DNA from 3 places in the Thermostichus sp. MS-CIW-38 genome. Region 2 is predicted to be linked to each of the others. Evidence: riboswitches for the same ligand, from Rfam matches in the RefSeq annotation. Region 2 holds a riboswitch; each other region holds the start of a gene.

Region 1 (6,371 bases), on a different contig from region 2:
GCGAGCTTCTTGCAACTGGGCTTCCAACTCTTGCCGCTGCCGATTCAGAGCTTCCCGCTGCTCTCCGAGCAGGCGCTGTTGTTCAGCCAAGTAAGCTTGCTGGGCTGCCAGTTCCTCTTTGAGGCTGTCCAGAAGTTTGCGATCTTCCTCCACACTCTTGTATTGCTCATACAGCCGCTGCACCTCTTCTTCCTGGGCTGCTAGCTCCATCTCGCGGCGGGTAAGCTCATGCGCCTGAAAGGTGAGGGACTGTTTCCAAACCTCGATCTCCTCTTCCTGGCTGCGGGCTCTGAGCTGAAGTTGGCTGAAGTTTTGCAGATAGGTCACCAGTTGGCGAGCGGCTTCGCTGATGCGGGCGACCTGACGGTTGCCGGAGATTTCCGCCAGCACCAATGACCCATCCTTGAAGCGCCCAGCCTCCTGGGCGATGCGGCCTTCCAAGGTAATGGATTCTTCGTTCACGGCCACCCAGGTATTGTCCTGCTGCTGCTTGGCCAGCAATTGCAGAGACGACTTGGCAAATCCAATCGGCTTGGATAGCTCTGCTAGGTACAGCACGCCTGAACTCCTCTAAAACAGCATGGACAGCACCAGCCTTGACCCCACCGAGCCACTGCCCCTGGCCGGGGAAAAATGGACGGCCGCCAGAACATGGCTCGCCGAGGCGCACAAAGACTACACCACCTTTCTAGACTCAACCATAGGGTAAAAAAAACGCCTTCGCCAGATGAGTTTTGGGGATGCCTGGGGTAGCTATTCAAACCGGTGGCGGAGCACTAAGGTAGTCTAGGGTGTGGTGTAGGGTTCTGCTCAGGGTTTGTATGGAGCTGCAAGGTGAGCCGCTTTCTATTCGTCGGCGTTCTCCTGCCCCGCCGGTGGTCGTAGCCTCTCAGGTGTACCAGACAACAGCGCCGGAAGCCAAGCCGCGCCACATTTTGGAAGAGATCGTCTGGCACAAAGAACAGGAGGTGGAGCGCCAACGGGAGCAGCTTCCCCTGAAGCAATTGCAACGGCAACTGGATCAAGCCCCGCCGGTGCGGGATTTTGTGGCGGCTCTTACCCAGTCGCCTCACCCTGTTTCCTTGATTGCCGAGGTCAAAAAAGCCTCCCCCAGCCGCGGCGTTCTCCGGGATCCCTTTGACCCGGTAGCCATTGCCCAGAGCTATGAAGCCGGTGGGGCCAGTTGCCTCTCGGTGCTCACAGATGAGCGGTTCTTTCAGGGCAGCGGCGAGTATCTGCGCCGGATCCGTCAGGCAGTAGGGATCCCCATCCTCTGCAAGGAGTTCATCCTCTACCCCTACCAAATCCTCTGGGCCCGCAGCCTGGGGGCAGATGCGGTGCTCTTGATTGCCGCCATTCTCTCGGATGCGGATTTGGGCTACTTTCTCAAGCTGATTCGGCAATTGGGCATGGCGGCTCTGCTGGAGGTGCACACTTCCCAAGAGTTGCAGCGGGTGTTGCGTTTGCCTCAACTGCAAGACTCCAGGGGGCAGGTGCTCATTGGCATCAACAATCGCGATCTGAGAACCTTTGCGGTGGACTTAAACACAACGCGCAACCTGTTGGCCGCCCACTCGGAGCTCCTTGGCGATCTGCCTGTGGTCAGCGAGTCCGGCATCCATACCCCCGCCGATCTGCAGCAGTTGCGGGCCTGGGGGGTGCGCTCTGTGCTGGTGGGGGAAGCGCTGGTGACCCAGCCGGATCCCGGCCAAGCTGTGCGCCACCTGTTGTCATCTCAGTGAATGAAAACCATTTATCAATGGATCTCTGCGAGAACAATTGATCTCTAAGGATTGCTTGGATCGATGAAACGTATTCCTGTGCCGGCTCATATCCACTACGAATTTCTGCTGCGGGTGTTGGAGCGGCAAACCTTTCCGGCAGTGGAAGAACAGGATTTTGGCAACCGAGGCCGCACGCAAGAGCTGATCAACTCCCTGCGCAAAGCCCTCACCCAACAGGTGCAACTGGAGGAAGAGTGGCGACAGCGGGGCTATCAGGTGGACTACCGCTGGAATATGGACGAGCCTCAGCCTCCCTCTTGACCTTCCAGCCCACTGTAAGGTTTAGCATCCTTTCAGTGGCATTGGGGGGGTTTTCCAAGATGCAGGTTGTTTTGACGGTGCCCAAGCTGGCCTGTGGGGCCTGTATAGACACCATTGCGCAAGCGGTGCGGCAACTGGATCCCCAGGCGCAGGTGGAAGGGGATCCCAAAACCAAACAGGTGCGGATTACTTCTGAGCGGCCTGTGGGCGATTTGCGGCAGGCCCTCACCCAGGTGGGATATCCCCCGGCCTAGTCAAGGCTGGGTCGAGAACGGTCGGGCGTCTGTTTTGAATTCCTGTACAGATGGCTGCCTTCGCCCTGCCCAGGGTGGAGAGTAGCTGTCGTTTCATCAACAAGGTGTTGCCATGCCTGCCCCTGAAAAGTCATCGGCTGCACTATCGGCCTCTGCGCCTTCTCCTGAGGGCACTTGGCAGTTGGCCCTGCAAGGGATGAGCTGTGCCTCCTGCGCCCGCAGCATCGAACAGGCCCTCGCTCAGGTGCAGGGGGTGTCCCACGGATCAGTGAATTTTGCCAGCGAGCAGGCCACCGTCAAAGGGGATCCCAGGCTGGTGGATCCGCAGGCGTTGATTCGGGCGGTGGAGCGGGCGGGGTATCGGGCGCGCCTTATCCAGGAGGATTGGCAGCTGGACGATCTGTCGGATCCAGAGCGGATCGCCCAACGGGCCGCAGAACGGGAACTGAAGCTCAAGGTGGCGATAGGGGTGGGCATCAGCACGGTGCTGGTGATCGGATCCCTGCCGATGATGCTGGGGATGGACATCCCGGGCTTTCCCATGTGGCTGCACAATCCTGGGTTGCAGTTGCTGCTGACGGCTCCGGTGCAGTTTTGGGTGGGCAAGCATTTTTATCGAGGCGCTTGGGCCGCTTGGCAACGGCGTTCGGCGGATATGAACACGCTGGTGGCCTTAGGGACGAGCGCGGCTTTCTTCTATTCCATTTTCCCAACGGTTTTCCCCGACTCTTTCCATCGGCAGGGACTGCATCCCGATGTGTATTACGAAGTGTCGGCGGTGGTCACCACCCTGATTCTGGTGGGTAAGTGGATGGAGCAACGGGCCAAAAGGCAAACCTCTGAGGCCATTCGCAAGCTGATCGGGCTGCAACCGAAAACGGCAAGGGTAATTCGCCATGGGGTGGAGCAGGATATTCCGATTCGGGAAGTGCAGGTGGGGGATCGGATCCGGGTGCGCCCCGGCGAGAAGGTGCCGGTGGATGGGGTAATCCTAGAGGGATCCTCCACCCTCGACGAGTCGATGGTGACCGGCGAGAGCCTGCCTGTACTCAAGTCGGCGGGGGATGAGGTGATTGGGGCAACGCTGAATCAGACGGGCAGCTTTGTGATGGAGGCGCGGCGGGTGGGCAAAGACACAGTTCTGGCCCAGATCGTGCGCCTGGTGCAGGAAGCTCAGGGATCCAAAGCCCCAATTCAACAGGTGGCGGATCGGGTGACTGCCTGGTTTGTGCCGGCAGTGATCGGGGTGGCAGTTCTAACTTTTGTGCTCTGGTGGGTGTTGGCGGACAACCTGACGCTGGCCTTGGTGAACACGATTGGGGTGCTGATCATCGCCTGCCCTTGCGCGCTGGGGTTGGCAACCCCCACCTCGATCCTGGTGGCCACGGGACGAGGGGCAGAATTGGGGATCCTGGTGAAAAGTGCCGACAGCCTGGAATTGGCCCACCACTTGCGCACGGTGGTCTTGGACAAAACCGGCACCCTGACCGAAGGTCGCCCTACCGTCACCGATATTTGGGCTAATGGCTCCTCTCCCCTGACGGTGTTGCGCCTGGCAGCGGCAGTAGAGCGGCACTCGGAACACCCTTTGGCCCAGGCGGTGGTGCAGAAAGCCGAAGCCGAAAAAATTGTGATCCCTCCTGCCTGGCACTTTCAGGCAAGGGTAGGCAGTGGGGCAGAAGCCTGGGTGGAAGACCAGTGGATCCGCATCGGTCGGCTGAGCTGGCTACAGGAGATGGGGATCCCTTGGGATCCCTCTTGGTCAGAGCGGGTTCAGAATTGGGAAAGCCAGGGCAAAACGGTGATCGGCGTAGCCCAATCCCAGAGCCTGGTGGGGCTGCTGGCCATTGCCGATCCGCTCAAACCCACCTCTCCTGAGGCAGTGCAACAGCTGCAACAGATGGGTCTAGAGGTGATCCTGCTAACCGGGGATAACCCCACCACGGCCCAAGCGGTTGCCCGGCAGGCAGGCATTCAGCGGGTAATTGCCCAAGTCCGTCCGGATCAGAAGGCCGCTTACATACGCAGCCTAAGACAACCGCGACGGCGGGTGGCGATGGTGGGAGATGGCATTAACGATGCTCCGGCTCTGGCAGAAGCGGATGTGGGGATCGCCATCGTTACGGGTACGGATGTGGCAATGGCCGCCAGCGATATTACCCTCATGTCGGGAGATCTGCGGGGAGTCGCCACTGCCATTCAACTCAGCCGGGCCACCCTCAACAACATCCGCCAGAACCTCTTCTTCGCCTTTATCTACAATACGCTGGGGATCCCGATTGCCGCTGGGGCGCTCTATCCCTTTACAGGCTGGCTGCTCAACCCCATGCTGGCGGGGGCAGCCATGGCCCTGAGTTCCGTTTCGGTGGTCGCCAATGCCCTGCGCCTGCGACACTTTCAGCCCCCCAGACCAGCGGGCCGGCGTTAGGCCCTCTCCCAGGGGCAAGGGGGATTAGCGCGGCAACAGTTTTGCTGCCCTTTGAGCATGAGTCTGCCGTACCGCTCATGCCTCAGGGCTATCTTCTGGCAGGCAAGAACATCCCCCCCGGGAGCTTGGTGAATGGCAAGCGGCAAGCTAACCTAAAAGGCTCAGGCAGACTGGGGAAAGCGCGGTGCAAGTCCGCCACTGTGACGCAACTGTGATGGGATCCCTCCCTCAGCCAGAACACCCACCTGCCGTTGTCCTGTACCCCTTGCGATTCACAAGGAACGGAGTTTTTTGTGTTGAATACCCTCAGTGTTTCCCCTCCCCTTTCGGTTGGGCAGCTTGCTTCTCCTTCATTGCCCCTATTGCTTATCGGCCACGGATCCCGCGACCCTGAAGGGCGGCAAGCCTTTCTGGAGTTGGCCCAAGTCTACCAATCCCTCACTCCCCATCGACCGGTGATCCCTTGTTTTCTGGAGCTGACCCAGCCAACCATTGCCCAGGGGGTAGAGCAGTGCTTGGCCCAAGGGTGGCAGGAGATCGTGGCCCTGCCGCTGTTGCTGTTTGGGGCCCGCCACAACAAGTTCGATGTGACGATGGAATTGGATCGCCTGCAGGCCCTCTATCCCCAGTTGCGCATTCGTTACGGTGGGCCGCTGGGGATCCGCATCGAGATCCTGCAACTGCTGCGAGACCGATTGGCTGCTCTGATAGCTGCCCAACCGCAGCGGATCCCAGAAGCAGAAACCGTGCTCCTGTTTGTGGGTCGCGGCTCCAGCGATCCCGAGGCCAATGCCGAAGCCTGTAAACTGGCCCGGTTGCTTTGGGAAGGATCTGGGTTTGCCGCTGTGGAAACTTGCTTTATCGGCATTACCCATCCCCGCCTGCCCGTGGGATTGGAGCGGGCCTTGTCCTGGCAGCCGCGCCGGGTGATCGTGCTGCCCTACTTTCTGTTTACGGGGGTGTTGGTGAAAAAAATCGAGGCGGCAGTGGAGAAACAACGACAACGACAGCCGGAAATCGACTGGCTGATGCTGCCGGAATTGGGCCTTGTGGATACGGTGCTGCACAGCCTGCAGCAACTGGAGCAGGAAGCCCTGCAGGGCCAAACCCCGATGAACTGCCACCTGTGCAAGTTTCGCCTGGCCGTGAGCGCAGAGGTCAGAGCTGGGCATACCCATCACCATCCTCACGAGCATCATCACCACCATCACGGGCACGGATCCCATCACCACCCTCATTCTCACCATCACCCTCAGCACGGCCACACCCACGCAGCGGCTGGGGATCCCTGGGCCCAATTAGAGGGCTACCACCAACGGGCTTGGCAGGTGCCCTAAGAGGGAAACAGAGGCTGCTGGCGGGATAAACTGAGTGCAGACAGGCCATTTTTGAACCTGGTTTTCCCGCTCTAGCGGTTGTGATGACGAAAAAACGATGATGCTCTCCCGCTCCTCTTGGGTTTCAGGTGCCGCTGCCGCGGGGAGCGGGATCTTTGTTTTCGCCCTGGTGGTGGGGCTGCTGGATCAGATCCTGCCCACCCTGCCCAAGGTTTCCTTATCCTTGGCCGGGATCCCTGGGATCCTGGCTGGAATTGGGTCTGCCTATGGGGTTTGGCAGGTGGTTCAGATGGGTCTGCAGTCGGCT
Region 2 (6,371 bases):
GACCAGTTACATCAGCGGGTCGTGGGCCTTACTCGCGCAGACCCTCAGGTTGGGTTTCCAGAAGCTCCTCCCCTAGCTGATGAGCGGCAGCCACCATATTTTTCAGTGCGGGGATCACCTCCTCCCAGCGGCGGGTCTTGAGGCCACAATCGGGATTAACCCAAGTTTGCTCCACAGGCAAGTGGGCCAGTCCTGTGCGCAGCTGCTGCAGGATTTGCTCAACGCTCGGCACCGCAGGGCTGTGGACATCGTAAACGCCGTTGCCCACCTGGTGACGATACCCAGCCTGGGCAATTTGCAGCAGGGTTTTGTTGTTGCTGCGGCTGTTTTCAATGGAAAGCACGTCGGCATCCAGCCGCTCAATGTGCTCGATGATGTCCCCAAACTCTGAGTAGCACATGTGGGTGTGAATCTGGGTTTCCGGCTTGGCCCCGCCGGTAGCTAGGCGAAAGGCATCCACTGCCCAGCTGAGGTATTCTGGCCAGCGTTCTTTTTTCAGAGGTAGCCCCTCCCGCAGTGCCGGCTCATCCACTTGCACCATCACCGCTCCAGCCGCTTCCAGATCTGCCACTTCGGCTCTCAAGGCCAGGGCAATCTGCAAAGCCTGCTCCCGCCGGGGAATATCAACACGGGGAAAGGACCAGTTGAGCATAGTCACTGGCCCCGTGAGCATGCCTTTCACCGGCTTTTGGGTGTGGGACTGGGCTACTTGGAATTCCCGCACTGTCATGGGTTGGGGGCGAACCACGTCGCCGTAGAGAATGGGAGGGCGCACGCAGCGGCTGCCGTAACTCTGCACCCAGCCGTGTTCAGTGAAGGCAAAGCCTTCCAGCTTCTGGGCAAAGTACTCCACCATGTCGGTGCGCTCAAATTCCCCATGCACCAACACATCCAGGCCAATCTCTTCTTGAATGCGGATGCACTTGGCAATCTCAGCGTCAATGGCTGCTTCGTACTCCGCCTGCGAAACCTCCCCTCTTTTGTACTTAGCTCGCCACTGCCGCACCTCTGGAGTTTGGGGGAAGGAGCCAATGGTGGTGGTGGGCAAAGGTGGTAGCTGAACCTGCCGACTTAGGCGCTGCTCGTAGGGCAGGAATCGCTCGAAGTCCTGGAGCTTGAGGTTGGCCAAAGCCTGGCGCACTTGGGGGTTGGGGGGGCTAAACTGCGCAAAGCTCTGCCATTGCTGCTGGATTTCCGCCTGCTGGGCAGCAGTGTCTTCGCCGTTGAGGGCTCGCGCCAGGAGAGCTACTTCGGCCAGCTTCTGTTCGGCAAAGCTGAGGACATTTCTGAGGGGTTCTGGCAACTGGGCTTCCAGAGCAGCGTCGTGGGGCACAAATTGCAACGAAGCGGAAGGCTGCACCCGTAGGTTGGGAGCTACCCCCTGCAGCTCCCGCAGGCTGGCCAAGACGGTCTCAGGCTGAACCTTCCAGACATTCCGAGCGTCCACTACGCCAGCACCTAGGATCTGGTCAGCCGGAAAGCCATAGGTTCTTACCAGATCCAGGGTGTGGCCACGGGTAAAGTCAAGGCTAATGCCGGCCACCGGCAGTTGCACCACCCAGGGGTAAGTCTCCCCCAGGTCATCGAAGTAGGTGACCAAGTGGACAGGGATCCCGGCGGTTGCCAACTGGCGGTAGCTCATTTCCACAGCTTCCCGCAGGCCACTTCCCTGGCTGGTAACCAAAATGGGATCGTGAATCTGGACTTCTGGGATCCCCAGCTGTTTTAACTCCTGGAGGAGATCCCGGTACAGAGGAAGGAGCTTTTCCAAGTCCGCCCGCAGATCCCCAGATCGCTGGCTAAGGCAGAGCAAAGTCACTGGACTGAGGACAACGGGGCTGGTGCGCTCCCCTAGGATCCCTTGGGCCCGCCGAACTCTTTCCAAAAAATCCCCAAAGTTAGGACTGGGATCGGCTTCCGGCTCAATTTCGGGTACCAAGTAGTGGTAGTTGGTGTCAAACCACTTGGTCATTTCCAAAGCCGGCAGGCCCTCCCGCCCCCGCGCCATGGCAAAGTAGCGGTCTAAACCCGACAGACCTCGGAACCGAGAGGGGATCAGCCCCAGCCAGGTGGCCCAGTCCAGTACATGGTCGTAGAGAGTCTGATCCCCTACCGCAATGTGATCAATCCCAGCTTGTAGCTGAGTCTGCCAGGCTTGAGTCTCCAAATCCCAAAAGGTAGCCAGCAGAGCCTCTGACCCTAGGGCACCACTCCAAAAGCCTTCCAAAGCTTTTTTGAGCTCGCGGCGCTTGCCCATGCGGGCATACCCCAATGTCATGGTTTGTGCAGTCATGTTGTGTGCCATCCCAAATACTGAGTTTTCTAATTTTCCTGCGTTCAATTCGCCCTCAACTGGGATCCCGCCCGCCAAGGAAGAAACCGGCTGTTCCTCTCTTGCCTCTGGAACCCCAACAAAACACTGCCTTTTGCGCAAAAAAGATACTCAACGCAGCCAGCGATCGCAGTGGCTACTTGCCAGCCACCAATTGAAGTCAGGAAGCCTGACATCTCACTCTTTCCTTCGCGTAGGCGGGCTGTAGATCTTGATAGATCTTGATAGATCTTGGTGCAACAGCACCCAAAATTTACTCTCTCCCGGCCAACTGGCTCAGAGTCTTGCTTGGGTTCTTGGACTTATTTCTACTGCTGAGGAGTACCGAAAGCTTGTGGGAGCAACGCCGGGAAAATGCTCAGGATAACGAAAGCAGAAACGAGCTAAAGCCAAGACAGTTACCATCTGTACCTCGCAGATGTTGTGAAGTTTAGAAAAACCATCGGCGGGCATTCTGACTGACACGGTTTTGGGGGACAAGACCTGGATCGGCAGCGAATGACTCTAGAGATTTGCTGCAGGACTTCTCCTAAACCGGATCACAGCTGCGGGACAGCGGCAGATTCTCACTGCTCTTTCCCCGTTTCCTCTGGCGGCTGATCCCCGTCAGAACCGATAGCTGAGCTACATCGTATCACGGAGTTCAGAGACGGGAGTAGAGTGCTTCAATCATCACCAAGCCAGCAGCCTTTGGAGCTACCAGACCTCACCTTTCACCCAGCGGTCTTGCAGGAAGTCATCGGAATCCTCTAAGCATCCTCCCCCCCTGCATTGCTCTCAAGTAGAACTTGGGGAAGTCGTAGGGCTGATGGCTCCCTCTGGTTTTGGCAAAACTACTCTGGCCAAGTTGCTGGCGGGCTACCTTACCCCCAGCCAAGGTCGGGTGAGTGTGACAGGGCAGCCTTTGCCTCGGCGAGGGTACTGCCCAGTGCAGCTTGTCTTTCAACATCCAGAGCAGGCCGTTAACCCCCACTGGCGCATAGCTCAGGTCTTGCGGGAAGGGCCTCCTCCCCAGCCAGAGGTTCTCCACACCTTAGGCATTTCCCCCAGTTGGCTCAACCGCTATCCCCATGAGCTAAGCGGGGGAGAATTGCAGCGGGTTGTCATCGCCCGGGTTCTCAACCCACAAACTCGCTATTTGATTGCAGATGAGATGACAGCCATGCTCGACGCCAATACCCAAGCCCTGATCTGGCAAGCTGTCTTGGCCTATGGGCGGGCACATCAGATGGGGCTTTTGGTCATCAGTCATGATCGCTTTCTCCTGGAACGGCTCTGCAGCCGCTACGTCATCATGACCAGCCATGACCCCTATCTGGTGGAGCGGGCCGGCCACCGGGTGGTGCGCATGGAGGGAGGGCGCCTGTATGATCTGCGCTGAGGGCTGCCGGGATCCCTATTTTGCTCTCCACAGGCTCTGTTGAGCTCCAGGGGGCAAGGGTCTGAGCCCATTGATTGTTGGATGGAGAACAGCATGCAATCTCTCTCCCGACTTCTCAATAAAATTCGCTATCTCCTACAGGAGACTTTTTTGGGGTTGCGGCGGGGGGGCTGGCTGAACTGGGCCGCTGTGAGCACCCTGCTGGTGTTGCTGTTCTTGGTGGGGATCGGCGTTGAGCTGTCCTGGGGCGTGGATGCCACGGTGCAGTCGCTGGGAGGACAACTGGAGATCTCCGTCTACCTGGAGCCGGAACGGCAGGGGGTGGAGCTGCAACCTCAGGTCGCCCAACTGCCTCATGTGGCCGAGGTGAAGGTCATCACCAAAGACCAGGCTTGGCGCAACCTTTTGCTGGAAATGGGGATCCAAGACGAGGCGGCCATGGAAACCCAGTTGGGGGAGAACCCCTTGGTGGATGCTCTGCGGGTTAAGGCGGATTCCACCGAAGCCTTGGGGGAAGTGGCGGAGCAGATTCGCCAACTGGAAGGGGTGGATGAGGTCTACTACGGCGACCGCATTGTGGAGCAACTGGCCCAGCTCCAGGACATGCTACGGCTGGGATCCCTGACCATTACCGGCGTGTTGGCCCTAACAGCGGTGGCGGTCATCACCACCACCATTCGCCTCATCGTCATGGCGCGGCGGCGGGAGATCGAGGTGATGCAATTGGTGGGGGCGACAGCAGCCTGGATTTACTTGCCCTTTATTTTGCAAGGGTGCCTGTTTGGGGTGATCAGCGCAGTGGGAGCTTGGGGATTGATCTTGGGATCCCAGCAGTTGCTGCAGGAGCTGCTGGAGCAGTTGATTGCCTTGCCCTTCCTCAAGGTGATGCAGGCAGATCGCAGCCAACTGGAGTTTTGGCTCTTGCCGTCGATGTTGTTGGGGATGGGGGTTTTTCTGGGCACCACCAGCAGCTTGATCGCGGTGCGCAAGTCGGCAGGGCGATGAGCTGGAGGCGATGCTGAGGAAAGCCCTGGATATTCCAATCTGAGGATCGCCATAGGATAAGATGATGGACTCTACTTCCCTGGCTTTCCAAGATCTGGCCGCCATGAACCCATTGCCTCCTCCCGCCCACCCCTACCAGTTCCGCGCTTTGGGCCTGATTAAGGGATCCATGAAATCGATCCCCAAGACTTATGCGCAGGCAACCTTGGTTGCCTCTGACGGAGCAGAATATCCGGCTACCCCCGGACGCGCCGAGCTTCTCGGCCCCTTCGAGCACTGCATCAAGAGCGGCCATACCTACTGGTACTACGTGCAGCCGCAGCCGCGTTCAGGGGGGGCTTTGGGCTTGAGCATCATCCGCATCCTGGCCCTGCCGGAAGAGGAGCAAGACCCAGAGTGGGAAGAAGAACCGTTTTTGCCTGCCCCTGAGGACACAGAGGAAGGCTTTAACATCCGCGGCATTGTCGAGCCCCACGATGGCTTTGTTGAGGTGACCGTGCGGCGCAAGCCCCAGGGAACCAAGCAATTTGCTCCTCTGCAATTGCGCTTGGAAGGGTTCTTGCCCGGAGCTGTGGCGGGCGAGTTTTGGGATCTGTTGGCAGAGCGAGAGGGCAACAAACTGCTGTTGGTGGATGGTACCCGCCTGTTGACCGCAGTAGCCTAGCTATCTAGATTGGCCCTGCTTGAGAACCTTAAAATAAACCAAAGAGCTTCCCAACCGATGGTGTCTGCTGCCGGCTTGTCCCAACGGGTCGCCCATCTATCCCCTTCCCCCACGCTATCCATTTCGGCTCTGGCTAAAGCCATGCAGGCAGAGGGGCTGGATGTGTGTAGCTTGAGCGCAGGCGAGCCGGATTTCGATACACCTGACCACATTCGGGCCGCGGCCATCCGTGCTCTGGAAGATGGCAAAACCCGCTACGGCCCCACCGCTGGGATCCCCGCCCTTCGCCAAGCAGTGGCCGATAAGCTGCGGCAGGAAAACGGCCTGCAGTTCAGCCACGACCAAATCCTGATCAGCAACGGCGGCAAGCAAACCCTGTTTAACCTGGCCATGGTGCTGCTGGATCCCGGCGATGAAGTGATCTTGCCTGTTCCCTACTGGGTCAGCTACCCCGAAATTGCCATTTTGGCAGGGGCAAAGGTTGTGCAGGTGCAGACGGAAGAGGCCCAGGGGTTCAAGCTCACCGCCGCCCAACTGCGCCAGGCCCTCACCCCCCGCAGCAAGCTGCTGATTCTCAACTCGCCGGCCAACCCCACCGGAGCCGTTTACCACCAGCACGAGCTGGCAGCTCTGGCAGAGGTGATCCTCTCCGCCCCCCATCTGTACGTGATCTGCGACGAGATCTACGAAAAGCTGGTTTATGGACAAGCCCGCCACATCAGCCTGGGATCCCTTTGCCCTGACTTGATGCCGCGCCTGATTCTCAGCAGTGGCTTCGCCAAAGCCTACGCCATGACCGGCTGGCGGGTGGGCTACTTGGCCGGGCCCAAGCCCATCATTGAGGCGGCCATCAACCTGCAAAGCCACAGCACCTCCAATGTCTGCACCTTCGCCCAGTACGGTGCTCTGGAAGCCCTGACCAGCCCCCTATCGGCAGCGGCTGTGGAAAAAATGCGCCAAGAATTCTGGCAGCGGCGAGATCTGATGCT
Region 3 (6,371 bases), on a different contig from region 2:
AACACCCGTAGTGCACCGGTACGGGTGGGGTTGAGGCCCACATCCCGGAGCAGCAATTCGCTCTCGGGCACAATGGAGGCGGCCACCAGCCAAAAGGCTGCCGAGCTGATATCTCCCGGCACCTGAACTCTCTGGCCCACCAGGCGGGATCCCCCCACCACGGCCACGGTTTTCGCCTCTGGATCCACGTGAATGTCGGCTCCGAAGGCCCGCAACATCCGTTCCGAGTGGTCCCGAGAGAGAGCCGGCTCGGTGACTTGGGTGGTGCCTTCTGCCAGCAGGCCCGCCAGCAAGAGGCAGGATTTCACCTGCGCCGAAGCCACCGGGGAGCGGTAGTGAATGCCCTTGAGGGATCCCCCTTGTACGGCCAAAGGTGCCAACGTCCCACCGGCCCGTCCCCAAATGCTGGCCCCCATCTGCCGCAGCGGTTCTACCACCCGCCCCATGGGCCGCGAGCGCAGGGAGCGATCGCCGGTGACGGCAAAAAAGCGCCCGGCCTGGCCAGCCAGGATCCCCAGCATCAGGCGCAAGGTGGTGCCGGAGTTACCTGCATCCAACACGTCTGCCGGTTCTTGCAGCTGGCCCAGGCCAACTCCCCGAATGCGAACACACTCGCTGTTAAGCTCCGAAATATCTGCCCCCAGCGCCCGAAAACAGGCTGCCGTCCTGCGGGGATCCTCTCCCAGCAACAGCCCTTGGATGGTGGTTTCTCCTTCGGCCAGGGATCCCAGCATCAGGGCGCGGTGGGAAATGGACTTGTCGCCGGGGATGCTCACTTGGCCGCGCAGGCCCTTGGCCGGCGAGAGAGTGAGGATATCGGTAGAAGAAGAGTGAGTCAACACAGCAACTCTGATGGCAGACTGGGCAAAAGCGGCAGCAGTCTCATCTTACTCAGGCCCGGACTCATGCCCCAGAGATCTTACCAGGGATCCCAAGACAGCCTGTCTTTTGACGGCAACCCCTCTTTTCCCAGAGGATCACCTTAACAACATGGATTCCTCGGTCGGGGCCTGGCCTCGGCCTTTTTTTTTTGCAGATACTGAACTTTGTAGCAGCAGAAATAGAACCCCCGCAGACCGTGCTTGGCAAGGTGTATCAACACGACTCTGTTTTGACCGAGGAGGTGATGGCCTACCTGCAACCCCAGGGGGGCGGCACTTTTCTGGATGTGACGTTGGGAGGGGGTGGGCACAGCTTGGCGCTGCTGCGGGGGGGAGCTGCCCGAGTGGTGGGGTTGGATCGGGATCCGGCGGCTCTGCAGGCGGCGCAAGCGCGTTTTGCAGCAGAAGGGATCCCCAGTAGTCGCATCCAACTGTGGCACCTCAATTTTGCCGATTTCGATCTGCAGCAGCATGGCTTTCGGGATGAGCAGGGGCAGGGGATTCCCTTCGATGGCATCGTGGCCGACTTGGGGGTGAGTTCGCCGCAACTGGACTGCCCTGAGCGGGGATTTAGCTTTCGCGGAGAGGGGCCGCTGGATATGCGCATGGATCCCAGTACAGCTCAGGAGACTGCCGCCGATTGGGTTAATCATCGCCCGGTCGAAGAGTTGATCGAGATTTTCACCCGTTACGGCGAAGAGCGATTTGCCCGCCGCATTGCCCATCACATCGAGCAGGCTCGTCCCCTCGCCACAACTACCCAGTTGGCCCAGGTGGTTTGGCAGGCGGTACCTCCGGCAGCTCGGCGAGGCCGCATTCACCCGGCCACTCGGGTCTTTCAGGCGTTGCGCATTGCCGTGAACCGAGAACTGGAGGCTTTAGAAACCTTGCTGGCCCAAGCTCCCACTTGGTTGAAACCCGGCGGCAGGTTGGCCGTGATCAGCTTCCATAGCCTTGAAGATCGCCTGGTGAAATGGGCCTTTCGCAGGGATCCCCGTTGGCAGGTGCTCACCCCCAGGCCCTTGTCCCCTTCCGAACTGGAACGGCAACGCAATCCACGGGCCCGCTCTGCCAAACTGCGAGTGGCTGCCCGCAGCAGTCAGATGTAGGTTTAGGTTGGTTCTCCCGCTCTCAAGAGATCGGCTACCGTGAAGCGGACAGCTGTCCTGCTGAGGCCGGGAATCGGGAGAAGGGGGTTGCTATTGGGGGATGCGGGGAACTAGGGTGAAGCGGAACCGGCAGTCCTGCACCGTCGGATCCCTTGGTGTGTGTGAGGTTAAGCCCTATGGTTAGCCAGCCTTTGAACGCAGGTCTTGATCGTCCCAAAAGCCCTCGTCGCCACAGACAGCCTTCTGCTCTGAGCCGACCCCTCTCCGGTACAGTTCAAGCCAGCCGCACCCAGCCTTTGGATTTGAAGTTGAAATCAGCCCATCCTCGCAGCCAACATTCGGCTTGGGCAGAACACCTAGCTTGGTGGAAGCAGATCTCCACAGGGATGGCTATCCTCTCTGGGGTTTCAGTGTTAAGCCTTTACAGTTGGACTGTGCATACCCAAAGCCGGTGGAGCCAGCGTTACCAGGTGTGGCAGCAGATGCAGCGCAACGAACGACAGTTTCTGCTGACTCAAGAATCCATTGCCAATTCTCTGCGGGAAATTGCCGACCGCTCCGAAATGGTGCCGCTGGTACCGGATCGGATGATCGAGGTGCCGATTGCCTCTCCCAGCCAAGTTAAACCGGATCCAGCCCACCAGACGACAGCCCCGCCTGAAATCGAAAAAGCTCCTCTTTTCTACCCGGTTGGGTACTAGTCCAATGAATCCCGTGGACAGCAGCCAAGCCACTGCTCCCCTCTTACTCTCCCAAAGGCTGTGGATTTTGCAAGATCTCAGCGTATCTCTATCCTCCCTATCCTTCAAATTCTTCAAAAGTCAAGGGATCCCTGGGCCTCGCGATCTGGAGTAGCAGCGGGCTATCCTTCAACTGCTTACAAAGCAGTGAAGAAATCTGGCCTAAATGGGATGTGGCCCATCCGAAGCCCTGGGATTGCCGTTGGGATCCCGTTCACCCCTGGAGATGACATCCCCCCTGGCAGGATAGGAACTCCAGAGCAGGGGATGTATGATGCCTAGCACGGCTTTTTCGGAGCAATCGCAGAGAAAGCTGTACCGACAGGTTGTCCTGGGGATCAGCCAGGGCATGTAAAGGGGAAAGTCCGGTGCAAATCCGGCGCTGTGCCGCAACTGTGATGGGCTTGGGCTAGACCCATGCCCTCAGTCAGGATGCCCGCCTGCGGTTCTGGCTCGTCTTTCTTCCGCGTCGCACGGAATCAGGAGCTTCAAGAAAGAAAATGAATCCCATTCTAGGTCTCAGCCTGGCGCTGGGGGGTCTTGTTTTGGGGATCCCAGCGTGGGCGCAGCCGGCGGCCTCTTCACCTTCAGCTCAAGAGGTGTTGGAAACCGGTGTTAGCGCCGAGATTTTAAATCAACCCGTCACCACACCTTTTCGCCGTCCTGGTTTGCTGCGGGATTCTTCCCGCCCGGTTTACGTCATTACCCGCCAGCAAATTCGAGAGCAAGGGGCAAGAACGGTTCAGGAGGCCCTGCGCTACCTGCCCGGGATCCTCAGCGACGGCACGGCAGGAACCCAGTTGGGAGCCCTTAGCTCCCAGTTTATGCGGGGAGGACGAACGGCCCAGGTGTTGGTGCTCTTGGATGGCCGCCCCATTAACGACCTGGGCTTTTTTGGCGGGTTCGATCTGTCTCAGATCACTACAGATGTGGTCGAGCGTATTGAGATCTCTCCAGGTGGGGGCTCCACTTTGTATGGATCGGACGCGGTTGGCGGGGTCATGAACATCGTAACCCTGGAGCCAAAGCCGGGATCCGAGACCGTGCTGGAAGCGGCTATCGGCAGCTACGGCCTCAACGAGCAAGGGATCCAGAACCGCGGCCAGGTGCAGGATCTGGGCTGGGTGGTCAGCTATCGCCGTCTGCAGAGCAACAACGACTTTCCTTTTGAAATTAGGCGTTTGGGCAAAGCCGGCAGGCGGGAAAACTCGGCGGTGGAGTACCACAACCTACAAGCCAAACTCACCTGGCAACTGGCAGAAGGCCAGGTCCTAACCGGAAATGCCCTTTATCTCAATAAAGCGTTTCAGGTGCCCGGCAGCACCGAGTTTCCCTCCCCCGATGCAGTGCAAAACACCAACGACCTGCTGTTAGATCTCAGTTGGCTGTGGGATCAAGAGAGGGGATCCCTGCAAGCTAGGGTATTTTTTGACGACCTCAACTATCGCTTCAGCGCCCCACAAAGCCAGGGATCCCGGGATGAGATCTCGCGAACGGGGTGGGGATCCCAACTGCAATACACCTGGAAGGCTGCTGAAAACCTGGAGCTTACTCTAGGAGCAGACTACCGATCCATTTCAGCTCGCAACACCACCTTCTCCTTTGCCAGGGGATCCACCAACGTCAACTATGACAATACCGTGAACCAAGGGGCCCTCTTTGCCCGCCTGGATTACAGGCCACAGCCCAACTTTTATCTCAACTTAGGTGTTCGCCAAGATTCGAGCAATCTGGTCAACGGTTCGGCCACCTCTCCTGCCGCAGGGATCCGCTGGGTTTTGGCAGAAGGCACCACCCTGAGGGCCAATTATGCCGGCAGCTTTCGCACCCCCTTGATCTCAAACTTATTCTTTCGTTTGCGGGGCTTTTTTGAAGTCGACGGCAACCCCAATTTGCGCCCGGAGCGGGGAGAGAGTTTTGACATTGGCCTGGATCAGGCTCTGGGAGATTTTGGCCTGCTGCGCTTGACCTTTGCCCATAACCGCATCCGCGATGGCATCACCTTTGTCAGCACCGGCCCGAGCAGGGGAACCTACGAAAACATTGAGCTCGTGGAATACACAGGCATAGAAGCAGCCCTGGATTTGCGATTGGGGGAAAACTGGACTCTTTTTGCCAACTACACCCTGAACGATCCCATCATCCGCTCGGCGCTGGATCCCAAAGCGGTTGGCAAACAGCTAGCCTTCGTGGGAGCAGACAGCTTCAACCTGGGCCTGAGCTACCGCGATGCAGAGGATCGGTATGCCTCAGTTTTCCTGCATCACATTGGCACTTTCTTTACCAACAACGCCAATACCCAATCTCTGCCCGGCTACACCAACCTGGCTCTGCGGGGAGGGATCCCGGTTGCAGAAAATCTCGCTCTCGAGGTGGGAGTCGATAACCTGCTGGATGAGCAATATGAGGTTTTCCCCGGCTACCCAGGAGTGGGTCGCACCGTTCGGCTTAATTTAAGGGGCCAATTTTAGAGCGACTTGAGGCTGACTTTTAGCTGTCTAACTCACTGCTGAATCCTTGGCCAAGACATTGAGATCGTCTTTGCCTCTTCTCACACCCTTTGCTTGGACAGAAACCTATGACTATATCAAGGAGCACCATGTCTCGATCAACTTCCCAGTTGCCAGTTCAAGCTGGCAGCGCTGCCCAGCAACCCAGCAGCCATTGTCTTTGGGTTTGTGTCACTTGCGGATCTCGGTGGGTTAACGGCCAAAAAGAAGGGATTAGCAAGGGAGAAATGCTGCTGTCTGCCCTGCAATCTCAAACCCTCAATCCTCAACTGACCCTGAAGCCGGTTGCCTGTATGAGCGCCTGCAGCCATGCTTGCGTTGTTGCGTTGGCAGCACCTCAAAAGATGACCTATGTTTTTGGAGATCTCGATCCAAAAGATGTGGGTCTCATTCTGCAGACAGCAGAGCTCTACCTCACCAAGCCAGATGGGATCCTACCCTGGGCCGAGCGCCCTCTGAAAAAAGAGGTGATTACTCGTATTCCACCACTGCACTGAGGAGCTTTCTCATGGCCACTTTTACCCCCTGGATAACCCCCCTCCATCAAGCTTGGCAGGAAGTTTCTTTAACGGGTTGGACAACCCTTTATGAAGGGATCCCTGCCCATATTGACTGCTTGGGGCCGTTGCTCTACGAGCTGTTTCAAGAGCACTGGGCCGAGATCCAGGTGGGCCATGTGGCGGAAGGCGGGGTGCTGGAGCTGGCTTTCAAGAAACCTCCAGCTTTGTGCGTGCTCTACGATGGCTATCTAACCGTTGCCACCGAAACTTGGCACCTGCATTTGTGCCTGGAGGAGCACCAAGGCGGCCCCCATCGCAAGACCCCACCCGAGCTGCGCCGCAAAAGATTGGTTAGCCGTGCTGCCCTCTACCGGCGCCTCAATCCCCAAGGTCAGCCCCGCATGTGGGGGATCCAATTCTGGAATGGAGCAGAAGAGCCTTTGCTGCAGATTTTTCTGCCCAGCCCCTTTTTGGGGCCAGAGGAAGACTACCTGCCGGAAGGCAAAGCAGATTACCAAAAGCTTTCTCTTTACGAGCGCATCCGCGCCATCTATGTGCAGGGGAAAGAGCGGATCCCCTATGAGGATAACCCTCTTAAACGTCCCTACCTTGCTGTTTGTCGTTCCAGCCG

What was found. Region 2 has a riboswitch for cobalamin ahead of metE (5-methyltetrahydropteroyltriglutamate--homocysteine S-methyltransferase). Riboswitches for the same ligand answer to the same signal wherever they lie in the genome.
Region 1: linked by a shared signal. The riboswitch ahead of ACVWXZ_RS05205 (sirohydrochlorin chelatase) and the one ahead of metE (5-methyltetrahydropteroyltriglutamate--homocysteine S-methyltransferase) in region 2 are both predicted to bind cobalamin.
Region 3: linked by a shared signal. The riboswitch ahead of ACVWXZ_RS06965 (TonB-dependent receptor plug domain-containing protein) and the one ahead of metE (5-methyltetrahydropteroyltriglutamate--homocysteine S-methyltransferase) in region 2 are both predicted to bind cobalamin.

Annotation. Positions count from the first base shown of each region.
Region 1 covers NZ_JBSSAH010000009.1:30,071-36,441, reverse strand. The annotation lists gene hmpF (pilus motility taxis protein HmpF) at 1-558, opposite strand, end outside; gene trpC (indole-3-glycerol phosphate synthase TrpC) at 822-1,742, shown strand; gene ACVWXZ_RS05220 (DUF5340 domain-containing protein) at 1,806-2,045, shown strand; gene ACVWXZ_RS05215 (heavy-metal-associated domain-containing protein) at 2,105-2,299, shown strand; gene ACVWXZ_RS05210 (heavy metal translocating P-type ATPase) at 2,412-4,727, shown strand; cobalamin riboswitch at 4,855-4,990, shown strand; gene ACVWXZ_RS05205 (sirohydrochlorin chelatase) at 5,021-6,064, shown strand; gene ACVWXZ_RS05200 (hypothetical protein) at 6,162-6,371, shown strand, end outside.
Region 2 covers NZ_JBSSAH010000049.1:7,120-13,490, reverse strand. The annotation lists gene metE (5-methyltetrahydropteroyltriglutamate--homocysteine S-methyltransferase) at 29-2,293, opposite strand; cobalamin riboswitch at 2,760-2,964, opposite strand; partial or broken gene ACVWXZ_RS12860 (ABC transporter ATP-binding protein) at 3,111-3,713, shown strand; gene ACVWXZ_RS12855 (cell division protein FtsX) at 3,807-4,718, shown strand; gene ACVWXZ_RS12850 (hypothetical protein) at 4,780-5,382, shown strand; gene ACVWXZ_RS12845 (pyridoxal phosphate-dependent aminotransferase) at 5,440-6,371, shown strand, end outside.
Region 3 covers NZ_JBSSAH010000014.1:55,069-61,439, forward strand. The annotation lists gene aroA (3-phosphoshikimate 1-carboxyvinyltransferase) at 1-842, opposite strand, end outside; gene rsmH (16S rRNA (cytosine(1402)-N(4))-methyltransferase RsmH) at 1,079-1,990, shown strand; gene ACVWXZ_RS06960 (hypothetical protein) at 2,167-2,691, shown strand; cobalamin riboswitch at 3,036-3,188, shown strand; gene ACVWXZ_RS06965 (TonB-dependent receptor plug domain-containing protein) at 3,231-5,201, shown strand; gene ACVWXZ_RS06970 (DUF1636 domain-containing protein) at 5,330-5,737, shown strand; gene ACVWXZ_RS06975 ((2Fe-2S) ferredoxin domain-containing protein) at 5,749-6,371, shown strand, end outside.